2 regions of the Streptomyces sp. NPDC002754 genome follow, and region 2 is predicted to be linked to the other one. Evidence: riboswitches for the same ligand, from Rfam matches in the RefSeq annotation. Region 2 holds a riboswitch; the other holds the start of a gene.
The links. Region 2 has a riboswitch for glycine ahead of gcvT (glycine cleavage system aminomethyltransferase GcvT). Riboswitches for the same ligand answer to the same signal wherever they lie in the genome.
Positions count from the first base shown of each region.

Region 1 (10,294 bases), on a different contig from region 2:
TGGACACGGGCGTCTCGTTGCAGAACATCCGGGCGGCCGTGCAGCACCTGCGCGAGAGCGGAGTCCGGGATCTGGAGCGGATGACGCTGATGAGCGACGGCGCGACGGTGTACGAGTGCACGTCGCCGGACGAGGTGCACGATCTGCTCCAGGGCGGCCAGGGGGTCTTCGGGATCGCCGTGGGCGTGGTCTGGCGGGACGTGGACGCCGCGCTCTCGCAGCTGCACGGGGAGCGTGTGGACACCGGCGAGACGATCGTGCCGCCGAACGCCACGGACGAGCTCGCGAGGCGGCGGGGCAGGGCTGTGTGAGGTCCGTACCGCCGCGTTGTCAGTGGCGTAGGGCAGCATCGGTGATGTGAGAACCGCGCCCACGATCCTGCATCTCGACATGGATGCCTTCTACGCCTCTGCGGAGCAGGCGGCGAAGCCGAGCCTGCGCGGGAAAGCGGTCGTCGTGGGCGGGCTCGGTCCGCGCGGTGTGGTGGCCACGGCGTCGTACGAGGCGCGGAAGTTCGGGGTGCACTCGGCGATGCCGATGGGGCAGGCGCGCAGGCTCGCCCCGCATGCCGCCTATCTGGTGCCGCGTTTCCGGCTCTACCGGGAGATCAGCGAGCAGGTGATGGGGCTCCTCGGCGCCCTTTCGCCCCTCGTGGAGCCGCTGAGCCTGGACGAGGCGTTCGTCGATCTGGAGGCCGGTGAGGCGGCCTGGGACGCCGCTTCGGCGGAGGCCGTGGGGCACCGGCTGCGGGCCGACATCCGGCGCGTGACCGGTCTGACCGGGTCCGTGGGGATCGCCGCGTCCAAGATGCTCGCGAAGATCGGTTCCGAGGAGGCCAAGCCGGACGGTCTTGTGCTGATACGCCCAGGTACCGAGCGCGCGCTGCTCGGGCCGCAGTCCGTGCGGATCCTGCCCGGCGTCGGGCCCGCGACGGCGGATCATCTGCGGCGGGCCGGGATCCAGACCGTGGAGGAGATCGCGGGGGCCGGTGAGGACGAGCTGGTGCGACTCCTCGGCAAGGCGCACGGCAGCCACCTGTACGAGATGGCGCTCGCCCGCGACGAGCGGCCCGTCGTCGCCGAGCGGGACTCCAAGTCCGTATCGGTCGAGGACACGTACGACGTGGACATCCATGACCGGGTGCGGGTCCGGATGGAGGTGCGCAGGCTCGCGGGCCGGTGCGTGGAGCGGCTGAGAGCGGCCGATCGTTCGGGCCGGACCGTGGTGCTCAAGGTGCGGCGCTACGACTTCTCGACGCTGACGCGCTCCGAGACGCTGCGGGGGCCGACGGATGATCCCGGGGTGGTGCGGGAGGCCGCGGCGCGGCTGCTGGAGAGCGTCGACACGACCGGTGGCGTGCGCTTGCTGGGGGTCGGGGTCAGTGGGCTCGCCGACTTCACGCAGGAGGACTTGTTCGCGCAGTTCGCCGCCGCGGAGGAGGCCGCTGCCGAGGAGGCCGCCGCCGGAGAGCCAGAAGGGGACGCGGGGCCCGTCGAGTCCGTGGAGGCGGTCGAGCCCGAGCCGGTGCCTGTGGAGCGGAAGTGGCTGGCCGGGCACGATGTGCGGCATACCGAGTTCGGGCACGGGTGGGTGCAGGGGAGCGGGCTGGGGCGGGTGACCGTGCGGTTCGAGACGCCGTATGCGCGGGTGCGGGGGCGGGTGCGGACGTTCCGGGTCGACGATCCCGAGCTGGAGTCGGCGGATCCGTTGCCGCTCGTCGAAGCGGTCGAAGCCGTGGAAGGGGCCGAAGCCGTCGAAGAGGCCGAGGATCAGGTCGGGTCGTCCTCCGCGCCCGCGATCTTGCCGAACGTGACGTCGGGCGACTGAGGAGCCGTGATCTCCAGGCCGTAGTGGTGGTAGAGCTGGAGCTCCTGCTCCGGGGAGAGGTGGCGGCCCACGCCGAAGTCGGGGGAGTCCTTGATGAGTGAGCGCTCGAAGGGCACGTTCAGCGTGCCGTCCGTGAAGTCGCTGGGCTCGAGCGGTACGAAGGCGTCGCGGCTGAACAGGCCGGTTCGTATCGCGGCCCACTCCGGCACGCCCGTGGCGTCGTCCAGGTACACCTCGTCGATGGTGCCGATCTTGGCCCCGCTGCGGTCGAATGCCTTGCGGCCGATCAGATTGCGCGGATCGACATCGGTCTGCACGGGCCCTCCAACTGATCGCGATGATCGCAACTCGTCTGTAAACACTACGAAAGAGCACATTGTGGAAGGCGGCCACTCGGGGGCTCCGGCCACGTAGCCGCTGGTAGGCTGGCAGGCGGCTGCTGACCCCGTGCGGGAGAGTCTTCCGACGGTCGTCGGGGGCGCCGAAGGAGCAACTCCTCCCCGGAATCTCTCAGGCCCCTGTACCGCACGGACGAGGTCACTCTGGAAAGCAGAGCGGGGTGCACGGTTTCCGCTCTCACCGACGGTGCAAGCCGGTGTGTTCCGTGTTCTCGCGGGGTGGGCCGGTGAAGCTCTCAGGTTGAGATGACAGAGGGGGAGGCCGACCGGGTACCCGCGCCGTGGTGCCCCTCGCAGGTCGCAATGACCAGGAGGCCTCCGCCAATGACCGCCAACCGTATTCCGCTCTCCCAGTTGGAGCGAGGAATCCCCTTCGAGCAGCGCCACATCGGCCCCGATGACGCCGCTCAGGCCAAGATGCTCGCGCAGGTCGGCTACGGCTCGCTGGACGAGCTGACCGCGGCCGCGGTGCCCGATGTGATCAAGAGCGCCGAGGCGCTCGACCTTCCGGCCGCCCGCAGCGAGGCCGAGGTGCTCACCGAGCTGAAGTCCCTTGCGGAGCGCAATCAGGTGCTCGGCTCGATGATCGGCCTCGGCTACTACGGGACGTTCACACCGCCCGTCATCCTGCGCAACGTGATGGAGAACCCGTCCTGGTACACGGCGTACACGCCCTACCAGCCGGAGATCTCGCAGGGCCGCCTCGAGGCGCTGCTCAACTTCCAGACCATGGTCGCCGAGCTGACCGGCCTGCCCACCTCGGGCTCCTCGCTGCTCGACGAGGGCACCGCGGCCGCCGAGGCGATGGCCCTGTCGCGCCGCGTCGGCAAGGTCAAGAACGGTGTCTACGTCATCGACGCCGACGCCCTGCCGCAGACCATCGCCGTCATCGAGACGCGCGCCGAGCCGACCGGTGTCGAGATCGTCGTCGCCGACCTCGGGGAGGGCATTCCGGCCGAGGTCGCCGAGCGCGGCGTCGTGGGCGTGCTCGTGCAGTACCCCGGGGCCTCCGGCGCCGTGCGGGACATCAAGCCCGTGATCGACCAGGCGCACGAGCTGGGCGCCATCGTCACCGTCGCCGCCGACCTCCTCGCTCTGACATTGCTGACCTCGCCCGGTGACCTCGGCGCGGACATCGCCATCGGCACGACGCAGCGCTTCGGTGTGCCGATGGGCTTCGGCGGTCCGCACGCCGGATACATGGCCGTACGCGAGAAGTTCGCACGCTCCCTGCCGGGCCGCCTCGTCGGTGTCTCCGTCGACGCCGACGGCAACAAGGCGTACCGCCTCGCCCTGCAGACCCGCGAGCAGCACATCCGCCGCGAGAAGGCGACCAGCAACATCTGCACCGCGCAGGTGCTGCTCGCCGTCATGGCCGGCATGTACGCCGTGTACCACGGGCCCGAGGGCCTCAAGTCCATCGCACGGCGCACCCACCGATACGCCACCGTGCTCGCGGCGGGGCTCACCGCGGGCGGCGTCGAGGTCGTGCACGGCGCGTACTTCGACACCCTCACCGTGCGGGTGCCGGGCAAGGCAGCCGAGGTCGTCTCCGCCGCGCGCGAAGGCGGCGTGAACCTGCGCCTCGTGGACGCCGATCACACCTCGCTCGCCTGCGACGAGACCACCACGCGGGCCCAACTGGGCGCCGTATGGAGTGCATTCGGTGTCGAGGCGGACGTCGAGGCCCTGGACGCCGAGGCCGCGGACACGCTGCCGGGCGGCCTGCTGCGCGAGGACGACTACCTGACGCACCCCGTCTTCCACCAGTACCGCTCCGAGACGGCGATGCTGCGCTACCTGCGGGCGCTCGCCGACCGCGACTACGCGCTGGACCGCGGCATGATCCCGCTGGGCTCCTGCACGATGAAGCTCAACGCGACGACGGAGATGGAGCCGGTCACCTGGCCCGAGTTCGGCCAGCTGCACCCCTTCGCGCCCGCCGAGCAGGCGCAGGGCTACCTGACGCTCATCCGTGAGCTGGAGGAGCGGCTCGCCGAGGTCACCGGCTACGACAAGGTGTCGCTGCAACCGAACGCCGGTTCGCAGGGCGAGCTCGCCGGCCTGCTCGCCGTCCGCGGCTATCACCGGGCGAACGGCGACGAGCAGCGGACCGTCTGCCTCATCCCGTCCTCCGCGCACGGCACGAACGCGGCGAGCGCCGTGATGGCCGGCATGAAGGTCGTCGTCGTGAAGACCGCCGACGACGGCGAGGTCGACATCGAGGACCTGCGCACCAAGATTGAGCAGTACGCCGAGCAGCTCTCCGTCCTCATGATCACGTACCCGTCGACGCACGGCGTCTTCGAGGAGCACGTCGCCGACATCTGCGCCGCCGTGCACGACGCGGGCGGCCAGGTCTACGTCGACGGCGCCAACCTCAACGCGCTGGTGGGCCTCGCCAAGCCGGGCCGCTTCGGTGGCGACGTCTCGCACCTGAACCTGCACAAGACGTTCTGCATCCCGCACGGCGGCGGTGGTCCTGGCGTCGGCCCGGTGGGTGTGCGCGAGCACCTCGCGCCGTACCTGCCGAACCACCCGCTGCAGCCGGCCGCGGGCCCTGAGACGGGTGTCGGCCCGATCTCCGCGGCGCCCTGGGGCTCCGCCGGGATCCTGCCGATCTCCTGGGCGTACGTGCGGCTCATGGGTGGCGAGGGGCTGAAGCGGGCCACGCAGGTGGCGGTGCTTTCCGCGAACTACATTGCCAAGCGGCTCGAGCCGCACTTCCCGGTGCTCTACAACGGTCCGGGCGGGCTCGTCGCGCACGAGTGCATCATCGACCTGCGGCCGCTCAGCAAGGCGACGGGCGTGAGCATCGACGATGTCGCCAAGCGGCTCATCGACTACGGGTTCCACGCGCCGACCATGTCGTTCCCGGTCGCCGGGACGTTCATGATCGAGCCCACCGAGAGCGAGGACATCGGGGAACTCGACCGGTTCTGCGACGCGATGATCGCGATTCGCGGCGAGATCGAGCGGGTCGCCTCCGGCGAGTGGGCGGCCGAGGACAACCCGCTGCGGAACGCTCCGCACACGGCCGGGATGCTCGGCGGTGACTGGGAGCACGCGTACAGCCGGGAAGAAGGTGTCTTCCCGGCCGGGGTGGTCGCTTCGGAGAAGTACTGGCCGCCGGTGCGGCGCATCGACCAGGCGTTCGGCGACCGGAACCTCGTGTGTTCCTGCCCGCCGCTCGACGCCTACGAGGGCTGATCCACTCGGGACTGCGCGGCCGTCGGTCGCGCAGTCCTGCTCAGCCGATCCCTACGCCGCCGTCACCACGGTGCTCAGTGGGCGGTGCGGGGCGATGATCCTGCCACTGGGCAGCAGCTCGCCGGTGTCCTCGAAGAGCAGGACCCCGTTGCAGAGGAGGCTCCACCCCTGCTCGGGATGGTGAGCCACGGGGAACGCGGCTTCCCTGTCCTCGGATTCCGCTGTCGGGCAGGCTGGCTGGTGCTGGCACATGGATGGGATCTTTCGCTGCGAAGTGATCTCGATGACGTGGGCTGTACTGGCGGTGCTGGTGGTGCCTGTCGTGCTGCGGCTTGAAGGCTTGTTCATGGCCGCCCCCCGATTTCGTGAGTTCTGGAGCCCAGTGTTGCCCTGTGGGCGTCAATCCGCAGGGATTTCGTTGCAGCGGTCCTTATGGATTGGAGACGCATCACCCGTGCGGACGGTTCAGTCCAACTCCACTCTCCCTTCGGGTGGTTAGGAGTGGTCGGTACGGGCTAGTCCGCTCGGGCAGGGCTGTGCCCCGCGACCGGACGGCGGACGGTGCGGGGCACAGGCAGGGGCGACCGGGGCCGTCGGCGGGCCCCGGTCGGTCAGGCGAGCAGGCCGGCTGCGGTCGGGGCCGGTGTCAGACGGTGGGTGAGGACCGGCAGGAGCTCGGCCACCCGGTGCGGGCGGTACGGGGCGATGCCGGGCGGGGCGGGTGCCAGCGGGACGAGGATGTCGTCGGCCGCCGGCTGGCCGCTCGCCGGGTCGGCGGTGGGCTCGCGGTGCAGCCACAGCGTGAGCATGTAGAGCTCGGGCACCGACAGCAGCCGCGGCTGGTAGGCCTGGGGCAGCGACTCCGCCTGGCGCAGGGCCCGTTCGGTGGACCTGATGTAGGGGCCCTCGAAGAAGTGCGAGAAGGCCCAGCCGTCCGGAGTGAGCATGGTGTCGGCCGCCGCCACCGCGCGCTCTCCGCAGCGGATCAGGAAGCGCCAGCCGGTGAGGCGGGCCCTGGAAGGACCGGTGGTCTCGGTGATGTGGTCCAACACGTGGAGTGGCAGCGGGAGTTCGGGGGTGGCGGGTCCCTGCGCGGCGCGCAGGGACGGGGTGCGGGCCTCGCGGACGGCGGTGGGGGAACCGAGGGCCGTGAGGACACTGCGCAGGGCGGGCGCGGGAGCCGGTGGGACGTACAGCGGCATGGTGGGTCGCCTCTCATTCGACAGGCATGTGATGCGAGGGCGGTGCGGGACGAGCGGACGGCGCTGTCTGCTGCGGGTGCACAAGGGGTACACGGGACAGAGGGGGCGGGGGTCCGGTTCGAATCCGGGCCGCGGGCGCCAACTCTCGGTCTCGCCAGCGGAGTTTATACGATGCGTGTTCACGGGATGTTTCGCCTAGCACGCCGCCCGGATTTCGCAAGGAGCTATTCGGGCGCGGCTCCCCTGGGGTTTTGCGGCTATCCTCCCCATTTTCGAGGGGCCCGTCGTGCGTGACCTCGACGTCTTTCGTCCGAGCGGTCGGCGTGTTCTTGTCGGCGTTTATCACCAGGGCCGCATGCCACAGAATCCGCGGTCGGCCGCATGCCTGCGGAATGTGCCCGCGGGTAACCGCGTCGAGAGTACTGCTCCGTGGGTGCGCGCGGGGCGTTATGGATCACATTGCCGGGGCATCATCCACCGTGACACGCGGCCGGGACGGTGCATCAACGGGTCGCCCGTGCGAGGAGGGACGCTTCCATGGGGGAGAAGGTCGTTGCGGAGACGGTGGGGCTTGCCGATCCGCGGCGCTATCGGGAGAAGCTCAGGGAGTGCCTGGAGGGGTTCGGGCGACTGCTGGACGAGAAGCGGTTCGACCGTCCACAGAATCTCATGGGGCTCGAGATCGAGCTGAATCTCGCCGGGCCCGACGGGCTGCCGAGAATGATGAATGCGGAAGTTCTCGAGCGCATCGCGAGCCGTGATTTCCAGACCGAACTCGCGATGTTCAATCTCGAAGTCAACATTGCCCCGCACCGGATCGGCGGCCGTGTTCTCGATCAGCTCGCCGAGGAACTGCGCACGGGTCTCGGATATGCGCACCGGAAGGCGAACGAGGTCGACGCCGGCATCGTGATGATCGGCATTCTGCCGACGCTGAGCACGGACGACCTGGTCTCGGCGAACCTGTCGGACGGCGACCGCTACACCCTGCTCAACGACCGGATCGTGGCCGCGCGCGGCGAGGACTTCGCGCTCGACATCGCCGGCGTCGAGCGGCTGACCTGCACGTCCTCCTCGATAGCGCCCGAAGCGGCGTGCACCTCCGTGCAGTTGCACCTCCAGGTGACGCCGGGGCGTTTCGCCGATGTGTGGAACGCGGCGCAGGCCGTGGCCGCCGTGCAGATCGCGCTCGGCGCCAACTCGCCCTTCCTGTTCGGCCGCGAGCTGTGGCAGGAGTCGCGGCCCCCGCTGTTCCAGCAGTCCACGGACACCCGGCCGCCGGAGCTCGCGGCGCAGGGCGTGCGGCCGCGCACCTGGTTCGGCGAGCGCTGGATCGATTCCGCGTACGACCTCTTCGAGGAGAATCTGAGGTACTTCCCGCCGCTGCTGCCGATTCTCGACGCCGAGCGGCCGCTTGACGTCATCGCCAAGGGCGACACCCCGAGCCTCGCCGAACTCGTCCTGCACAACGGCACGGTGTACCGCTGGAACCGTCCCGTGTACGGCATCGCGGACGGTGTGCCTCACCTGCGCGTCGAGAACCGGGTGCTGCCCGCGGGGCCCACCGTCACGGACGTCATCGCCAACACCGCGTTCTACTACGGCGTTGTCCGTGCCCTCGCCGAGGAGTCCCGGCCGGTGTGGTCGCGCCTCCCCTTCGCCGCGGCCGCCCGCAACTTCGACACCGCCTGCCGGTACGGCATCGACGCGCGCCTGGAGTGGCCACGCAGGGGCCGGTTCGGCGGCACGGAGCGGGTGCCGGCCGTGAACCTCGTAAGGGACGAGCTGCTGCCGCTCGCGGCTGCCGGGCTCGATGCCTGGGGAGTCGAACCGGCGGACAGGGACCGGTACCTGGGAGTGATCGAGGAGCGGTGCCGACTGCGGATGAACGGCGCGGCGTGGCAGTCGGCGACGTATCACCGGGCCCTGGAGAGCGGTCTGGCGCGGGACGCGGCGCTCGCGGCGACCACGCGGCGGTACTGCGAGCTGATGCACCGGGGCGAGCCGGTGCACAACTGGCCGGTCGGGCTTCCGGAGCCGGCCGTTCCGCTGGGCTGAAGGGGCCCGGCCGACCCGCTCAGTTGCTCTTGGCGCCCGCCTCGATGATGGCCTTCAGGATGACCTGCTGGATGTCCGCCGGGTCGCTGACCTGGTGTCCTGAGCCGCCCGTCGCCTCGGCGACCTGCTCGACCTCCCGCTTGTCGGTGTCGGGCCCCACGGCGATGACGATCAACGGCACGGGGCGGTCGCGGTCGGTGAGGCCCCTGAGCTTCTTGATCAGGCTCTCGCGGGAGACCGACCCCTCGTCCTCATTGACGCCGTCCGTGACCACGACGACGGCGTTGAACCTGCCGCTCTTGTACGAGGACGTGGCCTCCTTGTAGGCCGCGAGCGTGGTGTCGTACAGGCCCGTCGCCCCGCCGGGCACCGGCTGCAGCGCGGTGAACGCGGCCGACAGGCGGTCGCGCCGGGTGCCGGAGCCGACGCGGTCGCCGAGGCGCTCGGTCGGCACGAGCTTCTTGTAGTCGCGGTCGCCGTCGAGGAACGTGGCGAACTCCCACAGGCCGATCTCGTCCTCCGGCGTGAACGTGGAGAGGGCCGCCAGCATCGACGCCTTCGTCACCTCCATGCGGGACTCGCCGCGGCTGGGCACGGTGTTCCCCATCGAGGCCGACGCGTCCACGACCGTCGTGATGCGGGCGCTCTGCACCGTGATCGTCCACATCCCGAGGGTCTCCTCGAGCTGCTCCTCGGTGGGTGCCTTGGCCGCCACGTGCGCGTACGGCTGCGGGGAGCGGCCGCCGGCCCGTGAGACGAGCTTCGCGGGGGACCGGCCGCTGTCCGTGCGGAAGCCGTGCCGCTCCAGGATCGAGCGGCCCTCGGGGGCGCCGAGCAGCGTCATGAAGCGGACGGCCGCCCGGCTCTCGTCGGTGCTCAGCCGGTCCTCGCCGACCAGGGAGAACGGGTAGTCGAGGGTGGGGGAGCCGTCCTTGGGGTAGAAGAGGTCGAGTGAACCCGCCTCGCCCGCTTCCTTGTTGTGCGCGTACGCGGCCTGCTCGGACAGGATCAGCGCCTCGTTGCGCTTGGGGTTGCCCTGCTCGGTGCCGGAGTCGTCGCGCGGCACCGTGTCCATGAGCTGGGCGTCGCTGTCGGACGTGCGCTGCGAGAGGCTCTTGGCCATGGAGGCGGCCTGTGTGCCGTCGTCCTTCTTGGACGTGGCGGCCAGCTTGGTCAGCGCGAGCAGTCCGCTGGCGCTGCGGGCGGGATCGGCGGCGCCCAGGCGCAGCTTGTCGTCCTGCATGGCGGCGCCCGTCAACTGGGCCCACGAGTAGGTCTTTCGCGGCCAGCCGAAGGACTTCGCGGCCGCGGGAACCATGCCCACGCCGATCGGTGAAGAGGCGATGTTGCCGGCCGGCGTGACCGCGGTGTTCGCGCCGCCCGTGGTGACGCGCTGGACCCAGATGTCCGAGTCCGGCACCCAGACCTGGAAGTCCGCGGCGCCCTTGCCCGCGCGCAGGGTGTCGGCGACCTTGTACGCGTCGCGCGCGGTGACGGCGACGTCGAGGCAGTTGCCGTCGGAGGTGAGCTTCTCGCGGCGGGCGTGGTCCGCCGCCTCGCGCAGCGCCGGGGCCATGTCGGGGGAGGCGACCACATCGA
Region 1 is NZ_JBSFVM010000041.1:8,543-18,836, forward strand. Features, by position in the region: gene ACWD2L_RS37715 (MerR family transcriptional regulator) at 1-311, shown strand, start outside; gene ACWD2L_RS37720 (DNA polymerase IV) at 358-1,827, shown strand; gene ACWD2L_RS37725 (PRC-barrel domain-containing protein) at 1,770-2,144, opposite strand; glycine riboswitch at 2,268-2,363, shown strand; gene gcvP (aminomethyl-transferring glycine dehydrogenase) at 2,550-5,435, shown strand; gene ACWD2L_RS37735 (DUF5999 family protein) at 5,487-5,687, opposite strand; gene ACWD2L_RS37740 (hypothetical protein) at 6,047-6,637, opposite strand; gene ACWD2L_RS37745 (glutamate-cysteine ligase family protein) at 7,175-8,695, shown strand; gene ACWD2L_RS37750 (substrate-binding and VWA domain-containing protein) at 8,715-10,294, opposite strand, start outside.
Region 1: another riboswitch for glycine. It lies ahead of gcvP (aminomethyl-transferring glycine dehydrogenase); the one in region 2 lies ahead of gcvT (glycine cleavage system aminomethyltransferase GcvT).

Region 2 (10,294 bases):
ACCATGCGGAGCGTGCCGCCCTTTGTGGTCGACTTGTTGGCGATCTTGCCTATGGCGGCGTTGTAGCCGGCGCCCTTCGACTTGTTGTCGCTGTCGTCGCCACCGCCGCAGGCGGTGACGGTGAGCGCCGACGCGGCCACGAGGGCAGCGGCCGCCGTCATCCGTCGACTCTGGAAACCTTTGGGCATTCTTCTCGCATCCTCCGGGAATCGCGGTCCTTGACCTTGCGGCCGCAGGGCCATGAGGGACCTACAGGGAGTGCTCCTGACAGGACGGCAGGGGCAGTTGACGGGTGTCTATCGGGTGCCCTTGGGGTCGAGCGCGTCGCGCAGGCCGTCCCCGAAGAGGTTGAAGGCCAGCACGGTGATGAAGATCGCCACGCCAGGGAAGACCATGAACATCGGGTCGTGCTCGTAGGTGCTGAGCGCGTCCCGCAGCATGCCGCCCCACGAGGCGGTCGGCGGCCGGACACCGGCGCCGAGGAAGCTGAGCGCCGCCTCCGTGAGGATGTTGGTGGGGATCATCAGCGTGGTGTACACGGTGATGGGCGCCACCAGGTTCGGCAGCAGCTCGCGGAAGAGGATGTGCCGGGGCCCGCCGCCGAGGCTGCGTGCCGCCTCCACGTACTCCCGCTCGCGCAGGGAGAGCGTCTGCCCGCGCACGATCCGGCCGATGTACGGCCAGCCGAAGAAGCCGATCACCATGATCAGAATCATGATGCGCACGCCGCTGCCGGTGAGGCCGAGCAGGTCGTTGGGGAGGACGGAGACCAGGGAGATGATGAAAAGGAGCTGCGGGAAGGACAGCAGCACGTCCATCACGCGGCTGATCACCGCGTCCGCCCAGCCGCCGAAGTAGCCGGCGATGATGCCGAAGAGGGTGCCGAGCACGACGGCGACGACTGCGGCGAGGAAGGCGACCAGCATCGAGACGCGGGTGCCGTAGACGATGCGGCTGAAGATGTCGCGGCCCTTGTTGGGCTCCACGCCGAAGAGGTGATCCGCGCTGACGCCGCCCAGGGCGCCCTTGGGCAGGTTCGTCAGCTCGTCCAGCTTGTCCTGGTGGAACTGGTTCGGCGGGTGGCCGAGCAGGCTGACGATGAGCGGAGCGAAGACCGCGACCAGGATCAGAAGGACGACAACGATGCCACCGCCGAGGGCGACCTTGTCGCGCTTCAGCCGGTTCCAGGCGATCTGCTTGAGCGACCGGCCCTCGACCTTGCGCTCTCCGTCTCCCTTGGCAGGCTCGACCGGGGCGCTCGGTTCCGCTTCCGCGCTCGTGTCGTGCAATGGTGCCGTCATCGTGGCAAGGACCCCTCTCAACCGGCGGTGACCGGCCCGCACTTGCCGCTGTGGCGGCGTGGTTCAGTCCGTCGTACACAGAGGCGAAGCCCCCTTGCTGCGGGAGTCTTCAACCTGGGCGCGATCTGTTACCAGACTTGACAGCGAAAGGATGCCTAAACGTGATGCAGGCTGGGGTGTTCCGTTATCCGGAGAGGGGTGAACGGGGTGCGGACGGTGGGCAGTTGGGCCACAAGCGGCCGAATGGCCGCGCAACCGGGACAGTTGGGGCGGCACCGGCGCAAAAAGATGTGCCTCTCGTCCAAAGGCGGGCTGGAATGTTCCAGCCCGTCCGGATGAATCAAGCCCGCCCGGCGTTTGAGGGCATCCTTTCAGCGCGTAGCGCCGTACGGCGGCGGATACCCGTACCCACCGCCAGCGGGAGCGACATGCGCCTCGCGGTCGTAGAACGGCCGCGCGTTGGCCCGGAGCCACATGGCAATGGGGTCGTACTCGTCCGACATCGCGACCGTGGAGACCGGGAGGCCCTCGGGGACCGCCGGGATGGACTGCTGCATCATCGCCCGGACCGCGTCCACGGACGCCGGGGACGTGTCGTAGACGTCCAGGCCGATGGCCAGGTAGGGCGCGCCGAGCGTCGGCTGGACCCAGGCACGGCGCAGCGAGCGGATCGCCGTCGTGCGATGGGCGTTCTGCGTCAACACCGCATAGAACTGGGGGATTTCGATCGCGGGCTCGGAGAGCCTCAGCGGGCCCGCCGGCTGCCGGTCGAGGCCGCCCGCGATGCGGCGCAGGTCGAGCCACGGGATGCCGACGCCGCCACCCGGCGCGTGCGGGTTCAGCCAGAGCCCGTACTGGTCCGGGTAGAGCGTGCGCGCCGCGTCGACCCCGCTCACCACCTCGTACGCCCTTGACCAGCCGGAGGCGGAGAGCTCCTGGGCGGAGGTGACGCACGGGGCGTACGAGAAGCCGTCCACCTCCATGTTCCCGTACTGGGCGTCAGGGGATCCGGCCTGGCCGTGCCAGAGCAGCATCCAGACCTGCCCGGCCGCGGGGTCGGCGAGGGCCTTGAGGAGCGCCTCGTACGCGTCGTAGCGTCCCGGCGTCACCTGGCGCAGCATGTGCTCGACTTGTCCAGCCGCGGCCGTGCCCGACGCACTCACCCGTAACCGCCCCTTCGGCTCTTCACATACGTCCGTGTCCCACACGTGGCCGGAGAGCGAAGCGCCGACCGGTCACGTCATGAAACCAGCTTAAGCGGCGATACTGACACCGACTTGACGGACGCCGTCACCCTTCTCGTACGTAGAACGGCCGTACGTGTGTACGCAGCCAGTCCGCGACCGGGTCCTGCGTCACGTCCAGGAACACCAGGTTGACGGTCCAGGCCACCGGCGCGCGGCCCAGCGCCCGCCCCAGCGCGTCCAGCGGAACGTCCCGCGCGCCGCCCGCGGCGCCGGCGGCCTGCGCCAGCAGCTCCACGCCGATGAACAGGGACGGCTCGGCGTCCTCCACGGTCGCGAGGCAGCGCCGGGCGCTCAGTACCGTGCCGAGCGCCTCGAACTCCTCACGCACCGCGGCCAGGAAGTCCATGGGGTCGACCTGCCAGTCCGGCTCGCTGAGCACCACGCGGCCACCCGCCGCCGGGCCGTCCAGCGGCGTGCGGCCACTGCGGGCCAGCTCGGCGACGGCCTGCGGCGGAAGCGGCACACCCACCGTGCCGTCCGGGTTCACGGCGATGCCGAGCTGCGGCGGAAGCCCGCGCGCGAACTCCACGGCCGGGGCCACGGTGCAGTCCATCCGGCCACCGGTGACCGCCATGAACTGCTGCTCGGAGCTGAACACGGGGACGTAGGCCTGGCCCCCGATCTCCAGGCTCGGCAGATCGAGGTCCCTGCTGGCGTTCGAACCGCCCCTGGGCAGCGGGATCCACACGTGGCTGCGGCCGAGCACCTCGACGACGCGGGCGCCGGACTCCGGCCGCCCGAGCGCCGCGGCGAGGACCTCCTCCAGCTCGTTGGCCGGCCAGCCCTGCGCGGGGTGGGCGTAGCCGCCCTCGTGCCCCTGGGCGTGATCGTGCCCCGGCTCCGGGGTACCTGGGAACTCCATGACTGCCATCAACCTCTGCTGTTCCGCCCGCTGCTGCTGCCCGCCGACCTTAACCGCTGTCAGTCGTCGAACGTGATCCCTCCCAGCGCCTCCATCGCCGCCCGGTCGAGCAGCACCGCCGAATCCATCCCGGCCGGCAGGTTCCCCTGCTCCGTCGAGCTGACGAGCGCGCCCACCGCTCTGCGGTGCCGGGCGAAGGCGTACCGGGACACCCCGCGGCCGCGGTCCCGCTGCCCCTCGAGGGCCGTGTCCGCCGGTACGTCGAGCAGCATCAGGTGGACGGCCGCGCCGCGCCGCCGCGCCGTGCGGATCACCCAGCGGCGCACCCACGCCTGCGTACCGCAGTCGTGCACGACGACGCTCACGCCCGAGCGCATCGCCCGGCGCAGCCCCACGTAGTGCGCGACGCGGACCAGCGGGCGGTACAGCGCGTACGGCAGGTGGCGCGGCATGCGCGCGGCCCAACGCTCGCGGGTGTCCTGCGAGTCGATCCGGATCTCCGCCACGGCCCGCCGCATCAGCGTCGACTTTCCGCTGCCCGGCAGGCCCGAGAGCACGACGAGGTCGCCCGCCGCGAAGGCGAGCAGGCGCGGCGTGTGACCGCGGCGGCCGCGCAGGTCCCGCACCGAGCGGCGGCCGGAGGTCCGCACCCCCGCCACCACCGGCGCCGAAGCCGCCACCGCGTACGCCCCCGCCACTGCCTTCTGCACCGTGATCGTCCTCCCCGTTCCGGTCACGCCACCCTTGCCCCTCAAGTGTAAAGAGAAGGTAATGCCACTCAAGGGCTTTCCCTGTCGGACGGGCATGCAATGATGTGCGCGCAAACTGCATACCGGCCGCTTGAATCCGCGCGGGAGAGTTCCGGGTACCCACGGGTCCCCGGACGCCGAAGGAGCAAGTTCCTCCCTTGAATCTCTCAGGCCCCGTACCGCGCGGGCGAGGCAGATCTGAAAAGTGGGGCGTCTTTGTGACGTGACGCCCCCACCCAAGGTGCAAGCCCCCTCGGGGCGAACCTCTCAGGTTCCGATGACAGATGGGGAGGACGTCCCGCGCGCGATCAGCGGGACTCCGCCATCGTCGTCATGCCACCGGGAGCACACCAGCCATGAGCCGCACCACTGCCCTTGACGCCCTGCATCGTTCACTCGGGGCGACGATGACCGACTTCGCCGGCTGGGACATGCCGCTGCGCTACGGCAGCGAGCGCGACGAGCACAACGCGGTACGCACGCGTGCCGGCCTCTTCGACCTCTCCCACATGGGCGAGATCACGGTGTCCGGTCCCGCCGCCGCGGACCTGCTCAACCACGCGCTCGTCGGCAACATCGGCTCCGTCGGCCTCGGCCGCGCCCGCTACACCATGATCTGCCGCGCCGACGGCGGGATCCTCGACGACCTGATCGTGTACCGGCTGGAGGAGACCACCTACATGGTGGTCGCGAACGCGGGCAACGCGCAGGTCGTCCTCGACGCCCTCACCGAGCGCGCCGTCGGCTTCGACGCCGAGGTCCGCGACGACCGGGACGCGTACGCGCTGCTCGCGGTGCAGGGCCCGACCTCCGCGGCGATCGTGAAGTCCGTCACGGACGCGGACCTGGACGGCCTGAAGTACTACGCGGGGCTGCCCGGCACCGTCGCCGGCGTACAGGCGCTCATCGCGCGCACCGGCTACACCGGCGAGGACGGCTTCGAGCTGTTCGTCGCCCCCGCCGACGCCGAGAAGCTGTGGCAGGCGCTGACCGAGGCGGGCGCCGAGTACGGCCTGATCCCCGCCGGCCTTTCCTGCCGGGACACGCTGCGCCTGGAGGCGGGCATGCCGCTGTACGGGCACGAGCTGACGACCGACCTCACACCCTTCGACGCCGGTCTCGGCCGCGTCGTGAAGTTCGAGAAGACCTCGCACGGGGACGACTTCGTGGGCCACGACGCGCTGGTCGCCGCCGCCGAGCGCGCCGAGGCCAACCCGCCCCGCAAGCTCGTCGGCCTCATCGCCGAGGGCCGCCGTGTCCCGCGCGCCGGGATGTCCGTCGTCGTCGACGGCACGGTGATCGGCGAGGTCACCTCCGGCGCCCCGTCCCCGACACTGGGCAAGCCGATCGCGATGGCGTACGTGGACCCGGCGCACGCCGAGGCCGGTGCTGCTTCTTCATCGGGGGTCGGTGTCGACATCCGCGGCAAGCACGAGCCGTACGAGGTCGTGGCGCTGCCGTTCTACAAGCGCCAGAAGTAGTCCGCGCCGCGCACCGGCGCCCCCTCTGTCACCAGCACCTTCCCGCGTACAGGAGAATTCGCCTCATGAGCAACCCCCAGCAGCTGCGTTACAGCAAGGAGCACGAGTGGCTCTCCGCCGTCGAGGATGGCGTCGCCACGATCGGCATCACGGAGCACGCCGCGAACGCGCTCGGTGACATCGTGTTCGTCCAGCTCCCCGAGGTCGGTGACACCGTGACCGCGGGCGAGACCTGCGGCGAGCTCGAGTCGACCAAGTCGGTCTCCGACCTGTACTCCCCCGTCGGCGGCGAGGTCACCGAGATCAACCAGGACGTCGTCGACGACCCGGCCCTCGTCAACTCGGCCCCGTTCGAGGGCGGCTGGCTGTTCAAGGTCCGGCTGGCCGACGAGCCGAAGGACCTGCTCTCCGCCGACGAGTACACCGAGTTCTCCGGGAGCTGACCCCCTGATGTCCGTACTGAACGAATCCCTGCACGAGCTCGACCCCGAGGTCGCCCTCGCGGTCGACGCCGAGCTGAAGCGCCAGCAGTCGACCCTCGAAATGATCGCGTCGGAGAACTTCGCCCCGGCCGCCGTCATGGAGGCCCAGGGCTCGGTCCTCACCAACAAGTACGCGGAGGGCTACCCCGGCCGCCGCTACTACGGCGGCTGCGAGCACGTCGACGTCACCGAGCAGATCGCCATCGACCGCGTGAAGGCGCTCTTCGGCGCCGAGTACGCGAACGTGCAGCCGCACTCCGGCGCCTCCGCGAACCAGGCCGCGCTCTTCGCCATCGCCAAGCCGGGCGACACGATCCTCGGCCTGGACCTGGCGCACGGCGGCCACCTCACGCACGGCATGCGCCTGAACTTCTCCGGCAAGCAGTTCAACGTGGTCCCGTACCACGTGGACGACGCGGGCCTGGTCGACATGGCCGAGGTCGAGCGGCTCGCCAAGGAGCACCGCCCGAAGGTGATCATCGCCGGCTGGTCGGCGTACCCGCGCCAGCTGGACTTCGCCGAGTTCCGTCGCATCGCCGACGAGGTCGAGGCGCTGCTCTGGGTCGACATGGCGCACTTCGCGGGCCTCGTGGCCGCGGGCCTGCACCCCAACCCGGTCCCGCACGCCGATGTCGTCACGTCCACGACGCACAAGACGCTCGGCGGTCCGCGCGGCGGCATCATCCTCGCCCGCAACAAGGACTTCGCGAAGAAGCTGAACTCGGCGGTCTTCCCGGGCTTCCAGGGCGGTCCCCTGGAGCACGTGATCGCGGCCAAGGCCGTCTCCTTCAAGGTCGCCGCCTCGGAGGACTTCAAGGAGCGCCAGGCCCGCACGATCGAGGGCGCCCAGCTCCTCGCCGAGCGCCTGACGACCCCGGAGTCCCGCGCGGCGGGCGTCAACGTCCTGTCCGGCGGCACCGACGTGCACCTGGTCCTCGTCGACCTGCGCGACTCGGAGCTCGACGGCCAGCAGGCCGAGGACCGCCTCCACGAGGTCGGCATCACGGTCAACCGCAACGCGGTCCCGAACGACCCGCGCCCGCCGATGGTCACCTCCGGCCTGCGGATCGGCACCCCGGCCCTCGCCACCCGCGGCTTCCGGGCCGAGGACTTCCGCGAGGTCGCCGACGTGATCGCGCTGGCTCTCCAGCCGTCCTACGACACCGAGGCGCTCAAGGCCCGAGTGACCGCTCTGGCCGACAAGCACCCGCTGTACCCGAATCTCGGCAAGTAACAGCGGGCTCGCTCCCCGGGGCACCGCGCACACTGGACAGTGCGCGGTGCCCCGCACCACTTCTGTACCGTCCCCTGGAGGAACCCGTGGCCATCTCGGTCTTCGACCTGTTCTCGATCGGCATCGGCCCGTCCAGCTCTCACACGGTCGGCCCGATGCGCGCCGCCCGCATGTTCGCGCGGCGCCTGAAGAACGAGGGCCTGCTGGCCCACACCTCCGCCGTCCACGCCGAGCTGTACGGCTCCCTGGGCGCGACCGGGCACGGGCACGGCACCCCGAAGGCGGTGCTGCTCGGCCTGGAGGGCGACTCCCCGCGCACGGTCGACGTCGAGCACGCCGACGAGCGCGTGGAGGCGATCAAGGAATCGGGCCGCCTCAACCTGCTCGGCGCCCACGAGATCCCGTTCTCGTACGACGACGATCTCGTCCTGCACCGCCGCAAGGCCCTCCCGTACCACGCGAACGGCATGACGCTGTGGGCGTACGGCGCCGATGGCAAGGCCGACGGCAAGGAACTGCTCACCAAGACGTACTACTCGGTGGGCGGCGGCTTCGTCGTCGACGAGGACGCTGTCGAGGGCGCGAACCCGATCGTCCCCGACGACACGTCACTCAAGTACCCCTTCCGCACCGGCGACGAGCTGCTCCGCCTCGCGCAGGAGACCGGCCTGTCCATCCCGGCCATGATGCTGGAGAACGAGAAGGCCTGGCGTACGGAGGACGAGATCCGCGAGGGTCTCCTCGACATCTGGCGCGTCATGCAGTCCTGCGTCTCCCGCGGCATGTCCCACGAGGGCATCCTGCCCGGCGGCCTCAAGGTCCGCCGCCGCGCGGCGGGTTCGGCCCGCAAGCTGCGCGCCGAGGGCGACCCCAAGGCCCTCGCCATGGAGTGGATCACCCTCTACGCGATGGCCGTGAACGAGGAGAACGCGGCGGGCGGCCGGGTCGTGACGGCCCCCACGAACGGCGCGGCCGGCATCATCCCGGCGGTCCTGCACTACTACGTGAACTTCGTGCCGGGCGCCGACGAGGACGGCGTGATCCGCCTCCTCCTCACGGCGGGCGCGATCGGCATGCTCTTCAAGGAGAACGCCTCCATCTCCGGCGCCGAGGTCGGCTGCCAGGGCGAGGTCGGCTCCGCCTGCTCGATGGCGGCGGGCGCGCTCGCCGAGGCGCTCGGCGGCTCCCCGGAGCAGGTGGAGAACGCGGCCGAGATCGGCATGGAGCACAACCTCGGCCTGACCTGCGACCCGGTCGGCGGCCTCGTCCAGATCCCGTGCATCGAGCGAAACGGCATGGCGGCGGTCAAGGCCGTCACGGCCGCGAAGATGGCGCTGCGCGGCGACGGCTCGCACAAGGTGTCCCTGGACAAGGTCATCAAGACGATGCGGGACACCGGCGCGGACATGTCCGTCAAGTACAAGGAGACGGCCCGCGGCGGGCTCGCGGTGAACATCATCGAGTGCTAGGGAAACGGGCCCTGACCAGCGCGTTCGAGTCTTTCAGCGCTGTCAGGGCCTTCCCTGCTTACGCGGCGGAAAGTCCCTGGAACCTCCCTGGGACAGACGTGAAAGTCCCTGAAAAGTCCCTGGGATGTCCCCGTAGGACTTGGCTGATAGCCGTTGGGGTAGGCCAACTTTCAGGCTGATCTGGCGCTCTTGCGGCCGACTCAGGTAGTGGTGCAGTGGGTACACGCCAGGTAGCGAGACTTACGCATTACGAGACCGAGAGCGTTCATGTCGAGTAGTGCCGCGCCATACTGCCCAGTGACGTCGTGGCTGATCAGAACATGTATGGCCGCCTATCTCGTGCGGCCTCGTATTGACTCGTCCAAAGGCGTCTGTCCACCGGTTGTCCACCGGAGCACGTCTCCTCACGGCTGTCAGTAACCCCTCCGCCTGCACTGGCGGAGCCGTCGCTACCAAAATAGTGCGCCGTCCGACGAGGTTGTCGTGTCCCCACAACCGGCGCAACATCAGCATCAGCCCCCCGCAGGACCTTCCTCTTAAGGTGACCAACTCGTGCCTGGGGCCGATTAATGGTCCCCAGACGGCAGCGCGGTTAGACGCACCACAACCAGGCATATCGGCCTGGCAGTTGGTCAGTCGAAGGTGAGGAAGACCTTAAGCCGTTTCCCTGCTGTCGGGTTTCAGGGCCAGGCTGGCGGCGGCGACGGTGATCAGGAGTGCGGTGGAGATGAGAAGGCTGGTGCGCATGCCGTTGAGGAAGGTGGGTCTGGTGGCCAGCAGGCCGCCGTAGATGGCGACGGCGAGGGCGCCGCCGAGTTGGCGGAAGGTGTTGAGTACGCCGCTGGCGGTGCCTGCTCGTTCGGCGGGCACGTTGTCCAGGAGTACGGCGGTGAGGGACGGTACCGCGAGTGCTCCCCCGATGCCGACGGGGATCATCAGCATGATGACGAGCCATATCGGGGCGGTGGCGGGCATCGTGGCCAGTGCTGCCATGCCGGCGCCCATCAGGGCGAGGCCGAAGGCGATCGGGACGCGGGGGCCGAAGCGTTCGGCGGTGCGGGCTGCGGTGAGGTTGACGAGGCCGGTGATGACGGTCATGGGCAGGAAGGTGAGGCCGGTCTGCCAGGCGGACAGGCCGCGCAGTTGCTGGAAGTAGAGGCTGAGCAGGAAGACGAGCCCGTAGAAGCTGGTGGTGAAGGCGAAGCCTCCCAGCACGGGCAGCACGACGCCGCGGGAGCGGAACAGGGGCAGCGGCACCATCGGGTGGTGTCCTCGGGCCTGGGAGATGAGGAACACCGCGAGCGCCACGGCGGCAACGGTGAGGGCTGCGACGACGCGGGGGGCGGTGAATCCGGCGTCGGCGGCTTCGATGACTCCGTAGGTGAGGCTGCACATGGTCAGGACGGTGGTGATCTGGCCGGCCGTGTCGAAGGGAGTGGGGCGCTTGGGGGAGGGTGCGATGCGGGTGA
Region 2 is NZ_JBSFVM010000002.1:292,859-303,152, reverse strand. Features, by position in the region: gene ACWD2L_RS08795 (ABC transporter substrate-binding protein) at 1-188, opposite strand, end outside; gene ACWD2L_RS08790 (ABC transporter permease) at 297-1,301, opposite strand; gene ACWD2L_RS08785 (enhanced serine sensitivity protein SseB C-terminal domain-containing protein) at 1,673-2,464, opposite strand; gene ACWD2L_RS08780 (enhanced serine sensitivity protein SseB) at 2,592-3,410, opposite strand; gene ACWD2L_RS08775 (AAA family ATPase) at 3,470-4,126, opposite strand; glycine riboswitch at 4,252-4,351, shown strand; glycine riboswitch at 4,352-4,453, shown strand; gene gcvT (glycine cleavage system aminomethyltransferase GcvT) at 4,516-5,640, shown strand; gene gcvH (glycine cleavage system protein GcvH) at 5,706-6,083, shown strand; gene glyA (serine hydroxymethyltransferase) at 6,091-7,356, shown strand; gene ACWD2L_RS08755 (L-serine ammonia-lyase) at 7,443-8,825, shown strand; gene ACWD2L_RS08750 (MFS transporter) at 9,480-10,294, opposite strand, start outside.